DNA from 3 places in the Myroides albus genome. Region 1 is predicted to be linked to each of the others. Evidence: riboswitches for the same ligand, from Rfam matches in the RefSeq annotation. Region 1 holds a riboswitch; each other region holds the start of a gene.

Region 1 (5,418 bases):
TATAGAAACGTTAGAGCTGTCCGATGTGAATATCATTTCATCTTTTCGGCAACTTATAACTAAGAGCGTTAAACAGAAAACGGTTAAAAGTTTTTTTATTCTTATCATAAATCAATGCTTAAAGTAAAACGAAAATTACGCCCAGGCATTGGGAAATTTGTTACGACCTCATAATATTGGTTCGCTAAGTTATTTGCTTCAACGATAGCTTTGAATTTATAATCTTTCCATTTAAAGCTCTTTTGAAGTGAAATATCATGAGTATACCAAGGTTGTATTTCATTGCGTTTTATGTTGTTTTTATTGCCATTATATCGCTTACCTACATAAATAAAACTGTAGTTAAGTCCCCAATCTTTGTAGTTTAATTCGACTATCGAAGATCCAGAATGCCAAGGAGCATATGGTATTTGATCTCCATAATATGACGGTTTTCCGTATAGTGTTAAACTCTTGTCTTTCGAGCTTGTGTATTCGTAGGTAAGGTTAATTCCTAAGTCTAAGTCAGGAAGTATATTTAATGTAGTTCCTACTGCTGATTCAATTCCGTAGTTTTCTACCTTACCAAGGTTAGTCATCATCCATCGCATCATACTTGAAGTAGGAGATGCTATGATTTTGTCTGTGATATTTGCATAATAAGATTCTACTGAAACGCGAAATTCTTTGACGAAAGAGTGGTTAAGTGCTTTATTGTAATTAATCCCTAAGTTAAATTGCCTTGATATTTCAGGTCTTAGGTTTGACGTTCCTAATTGTGTATAGTAGAGGTCATTGAAAGTTGGAAGTCGAAAGATGTATTTGTAAAAAGCATGAATGTTTAGATTGTGTTCATTCCAAGGTTTGTAACTTACAAATAGGGAAGGAGCCCAGACAGATCTATTTGGTGCTTTGAAATTGTGACGCACTTTTTCATTCGTAAAGGTTCCCAGTATGTTTCCTTGTGCTTTTACTTTACCTAAATCAACCGAAGTTGCAAAGGCAGTCATAAAAGTATATCTTTCAGGATAGGAGAATAAAGTACCTTGTCCTTTTCGTGTAGCATTTAGTTTGTTGTATTGCAGGTCTGTAGAAAGTGAAACTTCCCATATAGGGCTAATTTTATACAGATGAGCTGCAGATATATACCAGTCTTGTTGGTAGAAGGTATTGTCAAATTGGGGGTTATAGGTAACCTCCTCTCCTTGAAAATCTACCGTTTTACGAGAGGTGTAATTCATAAGGTCATAGGCAAACTTAGCTTTTAGCAGAAACTGGTATCGATCAGATACATATCTTGTCCATTCAGCTTGTCCCATAAAGTTTTTGTCAATTTGACGCTCGTTGATGTTCTCGGTTTCTAAGGTAACGTCACTTTTCTTGATAACAGCTCCTGGAAGACCTCTATCTGATTGATAGTAATATAGGTTTGCAGACCATGTGTTTTTATCGTCTTTACCATACCAAGAATTTTCAATTCGGTAAGCATCTATGTCGCTATTCAGGCGATGTCCGACTGTGTCGTAAGCGACTGTCCCATTTAGGTTATGTCGCTTTTGTCTGAATTTGTAACGGCCGTTAGAATGCATGTATTCTGCACTTATAGTAGTGCTAACATTATCGTTAATTTTGTATTCTGTACGAATGGAAGGATTGGTTAATTGAATGCTACCAGCTTTATACTTCGCTGATAGGTTAACATCTTTTCCCTCTGTGAAAACAGGCTTTTTAGTTTGGATATAGACTGTAGATGCTGAGGCATATTCTTTTGCAGACTGGAAGATAGTACTCCTTTGTCCATTATATAGTTTTATTGCCTCTACATTGTCAAGAGAGAATTTACCTAAATCCACAATACCGTTTTGTGCGTTTCCAATCTGTATACCATTGTAGAAGACTCCTACGTGGTGCGTTCCCATGTTTCGAACATCTATCGTCTTAAGTCCTCCCATGCCACCGTAATCCTTAATTTTTACTCCAGAAAAGTAGCGTAGGGCATCTGCTACACTATGGCTATTAAGTCGTTCGAGAGCTTCTCCCGAAAGTGTTTGTACTGGTATAAGATCTTTGAAAACTTCTTTTTGAATGACAATTTCATTTAATGTGGTAATACTGTCTTTTTGTGTTTGTGCAAAAAGCGTAACCTTGCCAACCCAGAGGAAGGCAATAGACAATAAGCAGAATTTTAATTTCATAGTTTTTGGGCTAATATTTAGTCTAATACCTTTGGGCTAATACAGACGCATAAAACATTAGTCCCTAAATTAGGGGAAGTGTTGTAGCGTGTTTGTTTTATACCCGAAAACATTAAACAGCAATCAATAGATGGCAGGTATTCTGACTTACTCTTTATACAAACGTCCTTCCCATATTAGGCCAATACAGTGGACAACGAGGTTTGCTAAATTTATGAGCTTACAGCAGCGGGTCTGTTTAGGACTTTCACCTAATTCCCTTTTTATTATTATTCTAATAAACCACCTTGATTGATACAAATATATGTAAAAAACTCATTTGAAAAAGGAATTAAGTAGCATACTATCAGAAAAATAAGGTCTTTCAAAGCTTGATGACTAAGTAACCTATTGCTTTTTGTAGATAAGGGTATGGATATTCCTCTTTTTATTTTTTGAAGAAAGTAATTATATTATCTAATTGTTTTCAACAGTGTGGAAATAGGGTAGGTGACTTTTATACGTTTTTGTTGCTTGTTTATTCATATTATCTTCAGCAGTGGGGTAGACACGCATGCCTCTTTTACCTTGGGTTTGTTCTGAGGAGATAATATTCAATTCAATTAATGTGTTTTTGGGATAAAGGAAGAACCCTTTGATGGAAGGAGAATCGATATCGATTAAAAGGAAGTCAAAATCGTCATCGTTAGAATAAGGTCTTGTTTGTCCATCCTCATCACGTTCCCATATTGCCACAAAAAGGCCTACTTTTTTAGGAGTTAGTTTCGCTTTTCTATAAATAATATTTTTGTTTTCTAACGTAAATGAACAGGCATTGTATTCACTTGTTTCTCTTGGGAACTTAAAATCACATGGTATTGCTTGAGTAGAAATGTTTAGTACACCTTGCAGTGTCTTTAAGAAGGATGGAATAGAAGCCATTATTATATAAATTTGAGGATAAAAAGTAAAAGTAATTATTGTTGTCGTAAATTTTGTAAAATCATTGTTTATTTGCAATATATTTAAAATAGTACCATGTTTTCAAAACCGAGAATTGCATTGTTTATTGGGATTCTGTGTATTTCAATTTTCCCTGTCATTGTAAAGATGAATTTGACTCCAAGTCTAATTTCTGCTTTTTATCGTATGGCAATTGCCGCACTATTTGTGGTTCCTTATGCTTTTATTACTAAGAAGTTGCATATTTATCCACGTAGAACGATGTTTTATATTGTCTTATGCGGTATTTTCTTTGGTTCTGATATTGCGGTTTGGAATCAAGCGATTCAAGGATCTACCGCGACACAAGCGACGTTGTTAACTAATTTAGCACCTGTTTGGGTAGGGATAGGAAGCTATTTTTTCTTAACTAATAAGCCAAGTATCAATTTTTGGATAGGGACGGTGTTTGCTTTGATAGGAATGGTTGTACTTGTTGGTGTAGATGTGTTTGTTAATTTGTCTTTTGATTTGCCATTCGGATTGGGTATTCTCTCAGGGGTCTTATATGCGTGTTATATCTTATTGAGTAAAAAAGTATTGGGCGAAGTAGGTGTAATTCCATTTATGACCTATAGTTTGCTTGTTTCTTCTCTTTTCTTAGGAATAGTTAATTGGATTAGTGGTTCCAGTTTTATTGGCTTTAGTACAGCAGGATGGTTAAGTCTTGTTGTACAGGGGATAGTTTGCCAATTGTTAGCTTGGTTGTTAATTAGCTATGCCACACAGAATATGAGGGCAACAAGAGTATCGTTGAGTTTATTAAGTCAAGCTCTTATCGCTGCTCTTTTGGCATGGATGTTCTTAGATGAGGATATATCAAGTAAGATGATTTACGGTGGAGTTATAATTCTATTTGGTATTGCTATCACATTTATCGAAAAACCTTTATGGTCTTTTAGAAAGAGAGTGATTAAGTAGAATAAGCACTGTTTTTTGGTTTAAATGCCTTATATTTAAATGATTAAATTTTTAAATATGAAAGTAGATTTTTATACTAAGGCAATACTAACTGTTATCGCAGGTTGTTTATTGATAATGGTAATTCGAGATTTATCAATTGTTCCAAAAGCCCATGCTACAGAGGGAAGTATTCCAAATTCTGCGCCTTTAGGATATGGATTAGTTCCTTTGAATGACGATGGTAGTATGAATGTGCGAGTAAGTAATTTTGATGAATATACTAACGATGTAAATGTTCGTTTTAACGATGAGTTGAAAGTGCGCATTACCAATTCTGAAATCAAGACATCAATGAGTAATTCTTTTGGTAATGTTATACGAGTGAAGCTTGAAAAGTAAGTTAGTTAAATGGTTAGTTAAGTAATTAGTTGCCGAACCAAACAGCGTAGTTTTTAATCATGATAAAAACTCCTAAACCAAAGAATACGATACCTGCAAAAACTTTCATGAAAGTTGAGGCAAGGAATCCTATAAATGATCCTACTGCTGCTTTGAAAGCTCTGGAAAGATCATCGCTTTTGTAAATTATTTCACCTATGAAAGCGCCTAAGAAAGGGCCAATGATAAAACCAAACGGAATAGGTGCGATTAAGCCAACAACTAATCCAATATTGGTACCCCATACTCCATAACTACTTCCTCCGAAACGCTTGGTACCCACAGAAGGAATTACGTAGTCGAGAATGGTGATTGCGATTGTAATGACGGCAGTAGCCCAAAGTAAATAACCGCTAACAGAAACTCCTTCTACAAAATACAAAGACAATAATCCAAACCAGCTTAAAGGAAGACCTGGAAGACCTGGTAATACACTGCCGATTAAGCCAATCAAGAGTAATGCTATACTTAATATTAATAGAAAATATTCCATCGATTTTTTTTTGTATTTTTGATTAATTAACGTCCGACATTAGTAATTAAGTATGTATAGGTTAGTATTTTTTACCATTATAGCTTTCTCTTTTACCGCTTGTCAGTTTTCAACTTCTAAGATAGAAAAAGAAGGTGAATTATTACAAAAAGAGTTAGAAAAAATTGATTGGTCCAAGGTGGATACCTATCCAAACTTTGAAGGTTGTGATACTATTCAAGATTTGCAGCAGAAGAAAGATTGCTTTTTCGATAGTGTTGCACTCGAATTGCAACAGCGACTATTACAGGACACGTTAGAAGGGAAGTTCTCTCAAATTGAAAGTGTGCAAGTATTAGTTACAGTTCAAGCAGATTCCAAAATTGACTTTGCTGTTTATAAAGCACCAGATAGCTTAGCTATTCAGATATATGCTATTGACAGTTTATT
Region 2 (5,418 bases), 630 kb from region 1:
TAGCTTTTCAAGCCGCAGATAAAAGAAACAAAAAACTTACCCTAATTGATAAAGCCAATGTTTTAGAAACATCGAGATTGTGGAGAAGAGTAGTGCAATCCTTAGCAGCTCAATACCCAACTGTAGAAGTTGAATATATGTTTGTAGACAATGCAGCAATGCAACTAATTTTGAACCCTAAACAATTCGACGTAATCTTAACAGAGAATATGTTTGGTGATATTATTTCAGACGAAGCCAGTGTAATCGGTGGATCTATTGGACTACTACCTTCTGCATCGATAGGAACGCACACAGCGCTATTTGAGCCTATTCACGGATCATATCCACAAGCAAAAGGCAAAGGTATTGCCAATCCAATCGCATCTATTCTCAGTGGTGCAATGATGTTAGATCACTTAGGAGAACACGATGCTGCCGAAGCGATTAGAGATGCTGTATTACACACAATTAACGAAGGAGTGCTAACTCCTGACTTAGTCAAAGAATCAACTTATAGTACAACTGATGTAGGCAATAAAATTGCCAACCACGTGCGTTTTAGAACGGGTCATCGATATCAGGATAACATGACTCACAGCAAGTCAACTATCATATAATAGTTCTTATATTGTTAAAATTATTTTTAACCTTCTAGTTTTTGGGACAAGTCTACCTCTAATCAAGGTAGACTTGTTGTTTTTTATACATTACAATAGTAGAAATGTCGGATCAGCTTAAAAAGTCTTTGAAGAAAATGTAAAAGAACAGTTCTCCCCACTATTACAAAGTGCCGCAGTACAAAAACAGTTCTTACCTTCTTTCGCAATACCCACCTTCAACAGTACTCAAATAGAAGAAATAAAAGCCTAACAGTAAAACATTTTCAAAGGAAAAGACAATTGCGCGAATCAATCTCCTTCAGTACAATTCACTTTAAACTGCTTTCACAATACGTCAGTATATGAAGACATTTTACAACGAGAAAAATCAGTCAAACTACGTATGCAATTTCTTCATTAAACTACTAAATAAACAGCTAAAGTGATATCGAGCAATTGAAACTTTACTGTAAAAGAAAACTGATTGACTACATTTTTAAGGTAGTTAGCCAAAAAACATCGCTACTACAAGAGTGATTAGGTACTAAGTTGATCGCACTTCCTTTAGGTATTCTTGCGGTATGCTAGGGGTTTTCTTCGGAAAACACCCCCTTTTGCGAGGAAAACCCCCAAGAAACTGCAAGGAAACCGCAAGAAAGTCCTAAGAAAACACTTCTACTTATTGAAGTAAAGGAGCTCATAATTAGTATCTCAGTGTTACAACCAACAAGAAAGAATTAAGATTAAGTGCATTCATTAATTCAAAAACATCAAAAAGCATTACTAAAGCACATTAGAAGCTTAAAACAAACACGACAAGCCAAATATTCATTTCTTTAGTAATTAAAACATTAATGAGACTACTGGTTCTATTAATGCTAATAACAAATTCATTCGTATTAGGTAAAGAGAAATAAGAATCAAGAGTTTATCCTTTTAAAGTAAAAGTTCATTTTACTTAGTTTTGGTCTTTTGATATGAATTCGAAATAAACTACTTTTTGTAAAGTACAAAATGAAAATAGCCCCTTAACGGAGCTATTTTTCTACCAAAAACTAAAAAATGTAAGATGCTTACACAATTTATTATTTTAAATATCTTAATCTAAGATTCGAACTGGTCTATTATCATCGTTGATAGCAACTAAGGTAAATACACCACTAACTACTTCAACGCGTTCGATATCTTTCATTTTTTCTCTAAATACATTCACGCGAATGCGAATACTTGTATTGCCAATTGACTCGACATTACCTACCATTTCAATCAGTGAACCAGCAGGTATTGGCTTTAAAAAATCAATTTTATCAGCATTGACAATTACAAAGTTCTTGCGGCAAAAACGCGTAGCTGTCATAAAAGCAGTTTCTGTCATCATCAAAATTACCCTACCCCCAAACATCGTATTATGATGATTTATTATTTCAGGAAACACCACTTTAAAAACACGTGTTTCAGCTTGTTGCATTTGTAATTCGATTGATTCAGATACTACCATTAATTCAAACTTATATTGATAAAATATCAGATGAGAAATAAAGGAACCCTATAATTAGTAAACAATAATAAATTGGGAAAGGAAACAAATGAAAAGAGAAGTGAATACAATAAAAACACCATTGTAAAAACAATGATTGCATTAAGGATATTCAACTCTGACATAAGCTCTAAACCGCGAAAGCATGGTCTACTAAAGATAGGCAGGTCTCCTGACTTGTAACATTCTTTTACCGTCCTTCCCATCTACACATAGACAGTGGAACACTATGAGGGTAAAGAATTTTAAGTTACTTACAGTTGCGCGACAGTTCGTGATTTACACACGATTCCCTTTTCGTATACAGCTAAGTATAACCTTTCTTTGTTGATATTTTAATTCCTATTTTGGAATCTTGACAGCGAAGATAAGCAAACTTTGCAAATAAACTATCTTATAGCTTAAAATTACTGACCTACCTACTGACCAATCAGAAGGACTTCTTCGCCATACAGCAAAAAAAAGAGACCCAACTGAGTCTCTTTCCAAGGCTAAAGTTGTTTTTTAAGTTCTTGTGCCTTATTGATATCTTGATAAATCTTAATCGTCTTCATCGTAGTAAATGATTTCATCTTTTCTAACATATACTTAGCATGAGTAGAATTTGCCTCGTCAATCTTTAACTTTCGCTTCTGTGACGAATTTGACCATGTATAGTAATAGGGTTGATTATTCTCTATTGCAACAGCTCCGATTGAATCTGCTATAAAATTGTAATCATTAATAGCAAAGTGATATTTGCTCTCATTGCCAAATAAATTATCCCCTGTATACGTATAAATGGTTTCAGATAGACTCAAATTAAAAAGGGTAGGAAATATATCTTTATGAGAAGATACTCTCTCTTGATCAAAATTACTTGGTTTATACTTCTCTGGAATATAAAACAAAATAGGCACACTTCGCTTGAGGAAACCTTCTTCAGGAGAATATTCGAAAACTTGGCGAATATTGTGATCTCCAGAAGCTGCTATTATGGTATTCTCACCTAATGGAGAGTTCCTAACTTCTTCAATCAACTTAGCAAGCATTGCAGCACCATATTGATGAGAGTAAAAGTTGGCATAAGCTGTTTGCTCATCAACTCTTATCTTTTGTTTTAAACTATCTGGCATGACGATAGGTTGCGTTGTGTAACTTTTAGGAACAACAAAAGGCGTATGATTACTGATTGTCAAACCAAAAATGAATTTTGGTTTTCCATCATCTACTTTCAATTTATCTAAAATGTAATCCATTAAATAACCATCGTGAACCCCCCAAGCAAATTCTTCGGCACCAGGATAGGATTCTAAAATATTATTCTTTCCTTCGATGTAATCAAAAGACTGTTTTTGAAGCATCTTATCTATATTACGCCAAGATATACTCGCTCCTGTCAAGAAATACGTATCGTATCCCTTGCTCTTAAAGGGAAGTGTAATAGCACTGCTAAAAGGAGTGTCAAAATACACAGATTGGGATATAATCGTCTTTGGTGTACCTAATATAAAATTCTCCAAAGTCTGTATCGTACCATTATAAGCTGATAAGCTATTCTTAAAATAGTATAGGTCATCTAATTGACCTGCCAGATCTCCGATAAGATTAAATTCTTTTGAATTCATGTCAAAGTAATGATTACTCATACTCTCCATCTGTAAGAATATAACATTAGGAGGATTTTGCTCTAAGAATTCACTATAGGCAGTCTTTCGCTCTAAATTATTGTCAAACAAATCAAGCTGCTCTCCTTTATAGTGCTGTAAAACACCAAGCAAACTTTCGTAACCATTAGCTTTTAATTCACTTTCAATATCGGGGTTTATCCTATTTTCCTTGCGTTCTGAGTTGGCAAACTTTAAACTATAAAGCGCATTATAACACAGTGAATTAACAAACTCATTAGCTGTAATATTGGTGTGCTCTCTGCGAAGCGTAAACACTCCTACACTTCCACGCATCCCAACAAAAACTAAAGGAAATAACAATAGTAAAACAAGTGATAAAGCTTTACTCTGTTGTATTATAGGACGTGCCAATGATTTCTTTACTCTTTTCGAAACAAATAACAACCCTACAATTGCAATCACATAAGTAATTAATATTTTGAAGATAGGATAATCCGTCCATACTGAATTCAAAACAGCTGTAGTATCATCTTCAAAAATACCGAAGAACAAGAGATTGATATGAGATTGGAAAAACTGATAGAAAAAATAGTCTATAATAATAAGTGATAAAAACACTACTAATACAAAGATTAAGTAGTACTTGATAAAGCTACCGTAAAAGCGACTATATCTTATATTAAAGCGCTTGGGTAAAAATAAAGATATAAGCCATAATAAAACAACTGGTAAAAATCCATAACAGATCGCTGAAACGTCAAAGCGAGCTCCGACAATAAAAGCCTCTATTACTCCTACCTTATATGAAGACAAATCAGTGAAATTCCCGAAGGTGATTAAAAAACTCAATCTACCGAGGAAAAAAACAAATAAAAAGTATAAAAAATACTTTAGTCCGTTTAGACTTAAACGACGGAACAAATCTAAATTCATTACAAAAATTGTTTTACTTTTTTTCAAAAAGCAAAAGTAACAATAAGATAACATTAAATTAATATTGTTTCCACATTCTTTTCTTTCCTATATTTGAAGTGCTTACGAACAAAAAGTAAAATATTTTTAAAAAAGGTTTTGTAAGAGAAAAAAGACTTTATATATTTGCACTCGGTTTTGGGGATACGTATCTTTCAAAGCTGATCATGAAATAGTTAAAATTTAAGATTTAAAGATAAAAGCAATGAGCAAGAGAACGTTTCAACCATCAAATAGAAAAAGAAGAAACAAACATGGTTTCATGGATAGAATGTCTACTCCTAACGGTAGAAAAGTATTAGCTGCAAGAAGAGCTAAAGGAAGACATAAATTAACTGTTTCTTGTGAAACAAGACATAAAAAATAATGTTTTAAGAAAGCATAAATAAAGGTGTTACTATTGTTCGTAACGCCTTTTTTTATACTCTGTCTTAACGCAACGCACAATATCACATCACACACACACTACAACACTAAACTTACTTTATATTTAATTTGTTTAATTTATAAAGTAGAAAAACAACACAAAAATGCCTAAAGACACTTCTATCAAAACGGTACTAATCATTGGTTCAGGACCAATTATTATCGGACAAGCTTGTGAATTTGATTACTCAGGTTCACAGTCAGCGAGATCATTAAAAGAAGAGGGAATTAAAGTTATCTTGGTTAACTCTAACCCTGCTACAATTATGACTGACCCTTCTATGGCAGATCA
Region 3 (5,418 bases), 1.2 Mb from region 1:
GGGAAGACAATCATTATTGTAGTGCACGACATTAATTATGCGTCTTCTTATGCAGATTATATTGCCGCGGTTAAAGATCACAAGATTATCCATTTTGGACCAACAGATGATATTATTCGCGAAGATATCATGAAGGAAGTGTTCGACATAGATATGACTATAGTCGATAACTGTAACAATAAAGTCTGTATTTATTTTAAGTAGATTATTAAATTGTTAACTAAAATTATGAGTAAATTATTTATAAGCTGTTTAGCTGCTTCAGCTATGCTTTTTGTTTCGTGCAAGGACACGAAAAAACAAGAGGAGAATACAGAAAGAGAAAAAGTAACTGTAGAGCATATCTCTGGAACAACTGAGGTTTTAAAGAACCCTAAAAATGTTGTTGTGATTGCATATGGTGCTTTAGATTCTTTTGATGAGCTTGGTATTCCTGTAAAAGGAGCGCCTAAAACAAATCTTCCATCTTACTTAGACAAGTATGCAAAAGACGAGTCTATTGTTGATATTGGGGGTATTAAGGAGCCAAACTTAGAAAAAGTGAATGCTGCTGATCCTGAATTAATTGTGATTGGAGCGCGTACTGCTGCTATGGTAGACGAGTTTAACAAAATTGCACCTGCTGTAAACTTAGATGTAGATGCAAAAGATTATATGACTTCTTTTAAAAACAATCAAATCGCTATCGGTAAGATGTTTGGCAAAGAGGAGCAAGTAGAAAAAGAGTTAAAAGATATTGATGCACGTATCGCTAAGATTAACGAAGCTGCAGCGAAGTCTGACAAGAAAGCTTTAATTGTATTGACAAATGAAGGTCGTATGAGTGCTTATGGACCAGGTTCTCGTTTTGGTATCATTCACGATGTGTTTGGTGTAAAACCAGCAGATAACAAGATTGAAGTTGCTACCCATGGACAATCTATTTCTAATGAGTTTATCAAGGAAATGAACCCTGACTATATCTTTGTTATTGACCGTGGTGCTGCTATTAAAAGAGCGACAATGACTAAAGAGGCATTTGCTAATGCTTTAATTCAACAGACAAATGCTTATAAAAACGATAAAATTGTATTCTTAAACCCTGAAGTATGGTATTTATCAGGAGGTGGATTAAAATCTATCAAAATGATGATCACAGAGGTCGAAAATGCAATCGCTGAGTAAATTTAATTTTAAATGAATAAAAGGGTTATACGCAAGTATAGCCCTTTTGTTTTTATATAGTACTCGGTTTTTAAGTTTGGATTGACCAAATATTATCCTAAGTGTTAGTAGAGTAGGGGAAAACTACAAGATGAAGATGTAGAATATTTTATCTTTTAGCCATGACACTTATGCGTTTTTTAGTAGCTCTTAGCTAATTGTGATTAGATTGGCATAATGCGTATAGAAAAAATAAAGATATAGGCCAAAACACGGATGTATTAAACTTTTATATTAAGTGCTAAAACACTTGAGCTTAATTCCTATTTCGTGTATGGATAACAAAAAAAAGCTCTCTATTACAGAGAGCTTTTGTTATTTAAGGTGAATCTTATTCATCTATTTCATCCAGAACAGGTACTGGTCTTTTGCTTTCGTTAATAGCAACAAGGGTAAAAGATCCTGTGATTGCCTTTTCACGTCCATCTCTATACATGCTCTCTACAAATACATCTACACGTACATCCAAACTTGTGCGTCCTACACGAGTAACAGTTCCAATTAGTTCTACTAATGTTCCAGCGGGAATTGGGTGATTAAAGTCAACTTTATCACTCGATACAGTTACAATAGGTTTACGACAAAAACGCGTAGCTGTCATAAAGGCAATTTCATCCATAATGTATAATACTGCCCCACCAAACATTGTATTGTGGTGATTTGTTTGCCCAGGGAATACTGTTCTGAATACGTGAGTTTCGGAATCTTTAATTTTCTTTTGGATACGTAATTCTCTGTTTGTTAATTGACCTTCCATATTGATGTAATGATTGTTATTACTTAGTTTACTTTTTACCTTTTAAATTGGTATAGCTTATGGTTTGGTTTAATCATTGTAGAGCATTTCAAAATGTCATAAGGGAAATAGCTCTAATTTCGACTAAGCTTCAAATCGCGAAAGCATGGTTTATGGTTCGTATAGCTGAGTAAGTGTGGTAATCTGACTTATAATCAGCTCGGCTGATTATTTACAGTTGCGCGACAGCTCGTGAATTTCACACGATTCCCCACTTGTCTTAGTACTAAGAACAAACTTACACTTTTGTGTTCTATACAAGGGCAAATATACGAAGTATAAATGGTTTATAAGTGGCCTTTGTGAAATAATAGTCTATGACTCTTAGCTTCTCATAGTGTTTTAGATTGATAGTAGGAGCAATTGATTTGTCTTGTCAATTGGTGTTTCTATATGTTATTATTGACAAAGTATTTTATAAACTCTTTGTTTTCTCAAGTTTTACTTTTTGCTATGAAATCATATAATAATATAAGAGTTTATTAATTGTTAGCGAGAGAAAAAAGTTTTTTTATTATAGTGTATTTCATTGTTAATTAAGTTTTTATGTCGATAACTAAAGAATTAGTTGTATGTTTGATTAACTAATAAAAATTAGACAATGGAGAAGCTTACAAACAAAGAGGAGGAGATCATGCGCATTTTGTGGAAAATTGAAAAGGGATTTATAAATGATATTTTGCAACAGATGGATGAACCAAAACCACATTACAATACACTTTCGACTTTGGTGCGAATATTAGAGGACAAAGGAGTGGTAGCACATCATACTTTTGGGAAGTCGCATCAATATTATCCCTTAGTTGATATTTCATCTTATAAGAAACAGTTTATGGAAGATACCATGCAGAAGTACTTTGATAATTCTTTTGCAAATCTGGTAAACTTCTTTGTCAAGGACAAGAATATAAGCAAAGAAGAACTCGATGAAATTAGCGCATTAATTGAGAAGAATAGAAAGTAAGAACCAATCGACTGACTTATGACGACCATTTTTATTTATTTTCTAAAAGTCAACTTGTTGTTGAGTTTTACCTTTGCATTTTACTACGTGTTTTTGCGAAGAGAAACTTTTGTACGCACAATAAGGTGGTACTTTCTATTGGCTATCGCAGGTAGTTTTATTCTGCCAAGTGTTTTTTGGACAAGGGAAATAATTCTTGAGGACACTCCTATTTTACTTGATCAGTGGTTAGTTGATAGTAAGCAAGTAGATCTACCAACAGATCATACAATGCAAGTAATAGAAACTACCGTGAATTGGCAGGACTATGCAATATCCCTTTATGCGGGAATAGGCGCTTTGTTTTTACTTTCACTCTTAGTGCAATATCTGCGTGTCTTGTATCGTATCGGCTCATTGCACAGTTGTGAGATTGCAGGTAATGTCCTTGTAGATCATCGTACTAAAGATGCTTATTCTTTCTGGAACAGTATTGTTCTACCTGCAAATTATAAGCAGATAGAGCGAATAGATCTTGTTTTATTACACGAGAGTATTCACATCAAGCAAAAACACTCTGTTGACCTATTGATTATAGGAGTGACAAAAGCAGTATGTTGGATAAATCCCTTTGTGTACTTACTGCAACGAGCGATTAATTTGAATTTAGAATTCCTTGTAGATCAGCAAGTAAGTCGCGATATTAATACGTTTGATTATCAAAAAGCTTTATTGGAGTACCAATATGCAAGATTAGAACATACATCTATTGTTAATTCTTTCAAGTCTTCGGATTTCAAACGCAGAATCATAATGCTTAACACTCAAAAATCACCAATCATGAAAAAAATGAAATTGTTGTTACTTATGCCATTTTTACTGGCTTTTTTTGGCTTTTTTCAAGTACAAGTAAAAGCGAAGATAAATAATAGTAAGCCAGATAGTGAAAGTTTATCAAACTTTGTAGATCAATTGCAAAGTCAGTCATTACCTGTGATATTATCCGATTTTGATCAGAAGCAACTTGCTCCCATACTCGCGCAAGATACTCTTGGCCTAGTGAGTGAAATTAGTAAAGACCAATCAGATAAATCTACTGACTCTACTGTGCAAGTATATAGGGTGGAGCGTGGTAAAAAGCAGACAAAGAAGTCAGAACAACTGAAAGGTCGTGGATTGGACAAATTGGCGGAAATAGGTAAACATTCTCCTATGTATATTGTGGATGGAGAGAATGCTGATTCACAACAAGTCAAGGCTATTTTACCAGAAGATATTGAGTCTGTCTATGTCTTTGAACCTAAGCAAGGAATTGAACAATATGGAGAGGAAGGTAAAAATGGTGTGGTCTTTATTTTGACAATAGACAATAATGACCAAGAGAAAAACTTGCGAAAAATTGAATTGCGAAAGGAACTACAAAAAAGAAAAGTAGAACTTAAAAAGGAACGTCAGGCAAGGAAATTAGAAGTGGCAGTAAGTAAAGAGATGCGTGATGATGCTGTTAAAGAGCGAATCGAAAAACGAAAAGCTGAAATAGCTGCCCGCCAAGAACTTCACCAAAAGAGTAAAACGCAAGTAGAAGACCAGAAAAATAAGACTGGTAAAATAAGAGATACCAAAAAGTTGAACGAAACAACAGTTCACGTTGTAGATGGAAAATTTTATACCTTCGATGAGGTTGTTGCTTTTCTTGAAACAACTAATGGGACAAAAAACATGAAGATCTACAATGCAGAAGATGCAAAAAAAGTATTTAATTACACCGGAAATAAAAAAGTATTTGAGTATACCTTGAAAACTGATGAGGATGTTGAAAATGAAAAACAGGTACGTCAAATCACAAGAGAATACAAAGAGAAGATGCGCAAAAACAAACTTCGTGAGTCCTCTTTTGTAGGTCTTTATGTTTTAGATGGAACTCCTGTTAGTTATGAGCAAATGATGCAAGTAAAACCAATTGATATTAAATCTGTTTCGATATTGAAAAAACAAGAGGCAGTAGAGAAGTATGGGGTAGAAGGAGAAAATGGCGCAATGGAGATTAAAGTAAAATAATTGTTGCTTTACCATTAGGTGTACTTCCAGAGAAAAAAGGGGGGAGATTGATGTGAACAAAGTGTCAATCTATCTTCTAAAAAGGCTATTTTTAGACCTGTGAGGATGAAGTAAATAAAAAAGAGGATTAGGTAGTTTTTAGATTATCTAATCTTTTTTTTGTTTGATTAATCTCATTATTCATTGTGAATAGCTCAAATACTTCATTTTACAATGAAAGTAGATTGATGTATTGACAAGAGTTTATACCTAAACATAGGTGATTAAATATGTGAAGTCTTTCTACTTAATCCTAATAGGATAGTTTTCTACATCATTCTCTTGCATTTGGTAGGAGGATTTTTGGGGTATGCTTGCATCTTTGTTCGAGAAAAGGCCTCTCTAGGGCAGTAAACTGTGAGAATACCCCTAAGAAACT

The links. Region 1 has a riboswitch for cobalamin ahead of NWE55_RS08865 (TonB-dependent receptor). Riboswitches for the same ligand answer to the same signal wherever they lie in the genome.
Region 2: it holds a riboswitch for cobalamin, as region 1 does, so the genes downstream of both, NWE55_RS11670 (acyl-CoA thioesterase) here and NWE55_RS08865 (TonB-dependent receptor) in region 1, are expected to answer to the same signal.
Region 3: it holds a riboswitch for cobalamin, as region 1 does, so the genes downstream of both, NWE55_RS13975 (acyl-CoA thioesterase) here and NWE55_RS08865 (TonB-dependent receptor) in region 1, are expected to answer to the same signal.

Annotation. Positions count from the first base shown of each region.
Region 1 is NZ_CP102754.1:1,924,282-1,929,699, forward strand. Features, by position in the region: gene NWE55_RS08860 (YncE family protein) at 1-36, opposite strand, end outside; gene NWE55_RS08865 (TonB-dependent receptor) at 105-2,174, opposite strand; cobalamin riboswitch at 2,290-2,474, opposite strand; gene NWE55_RS08870 (MepB family protein) at 2,631-3,095, opposite strand; gene NWE55_RS08875 (DMT family transporter) at 3,192-4,076, shown strand; gene NWE55_RS08880 (hypothetical protein) at 4,134-4,457, shown strand; gene NWE55_RS08885 (DUF456 domain-containing protein) at 4,483-4,989, opposite strand; gene NWE55_RS08890 (hypothetical protein) at 5,042-5,418, shown strand, end outside.
Region 2 is NZ_CP102754.1:2,553,108-2,558,525, reverse strand. Features, by position in the region: gene leuB (3-isopropylmalate dehydrogenase) at 1-599, shown strand, start outside; gene NWE55_RS11670 (acyl-CoA thioesterase) at 1,681-2,079, opposite strand; cobalamin riboswitch at 2,264-2,455, opposite strand; gene NWE55_RS11665 (LTA synthase family protein) at 2,610-4,661, opposite strand; gene rpmH (50S ribosomal protein L34) at 4,906-5,067, shown strand; gene carB (carbamoyl-phosphate synthase large subunit) at 5,231-5,418, shown strand, end outside.
Region 3 is NZ_CP102754.1:3,132,838-3,138,255, forward strand. Features, by position in the region: gene NWE55_RS13965 (iron ABC transporter ATP-binding protein) at 1-204, shown strand, start outside; gene NWE55_RS13970 (siderophore ABC transporter substrate-binding protein) at 229-1,164, shown strand; gene NWE55_RS13975 (acyl-CoA thioesterase) at 1,535-1,960, opposite strand; adenosylcobalamin-variant (AdoCbl-variant) riboswitch at 2,129-2,224, opposite strand; gene NWE55_RS13980 (BlaI/MecI/CopY family transcriptional regulator) at 2,601-2,963, shown strand; gene NWE55_RS13985 (M56 family metallopeptidase) at 2,982-5,000, shown strand.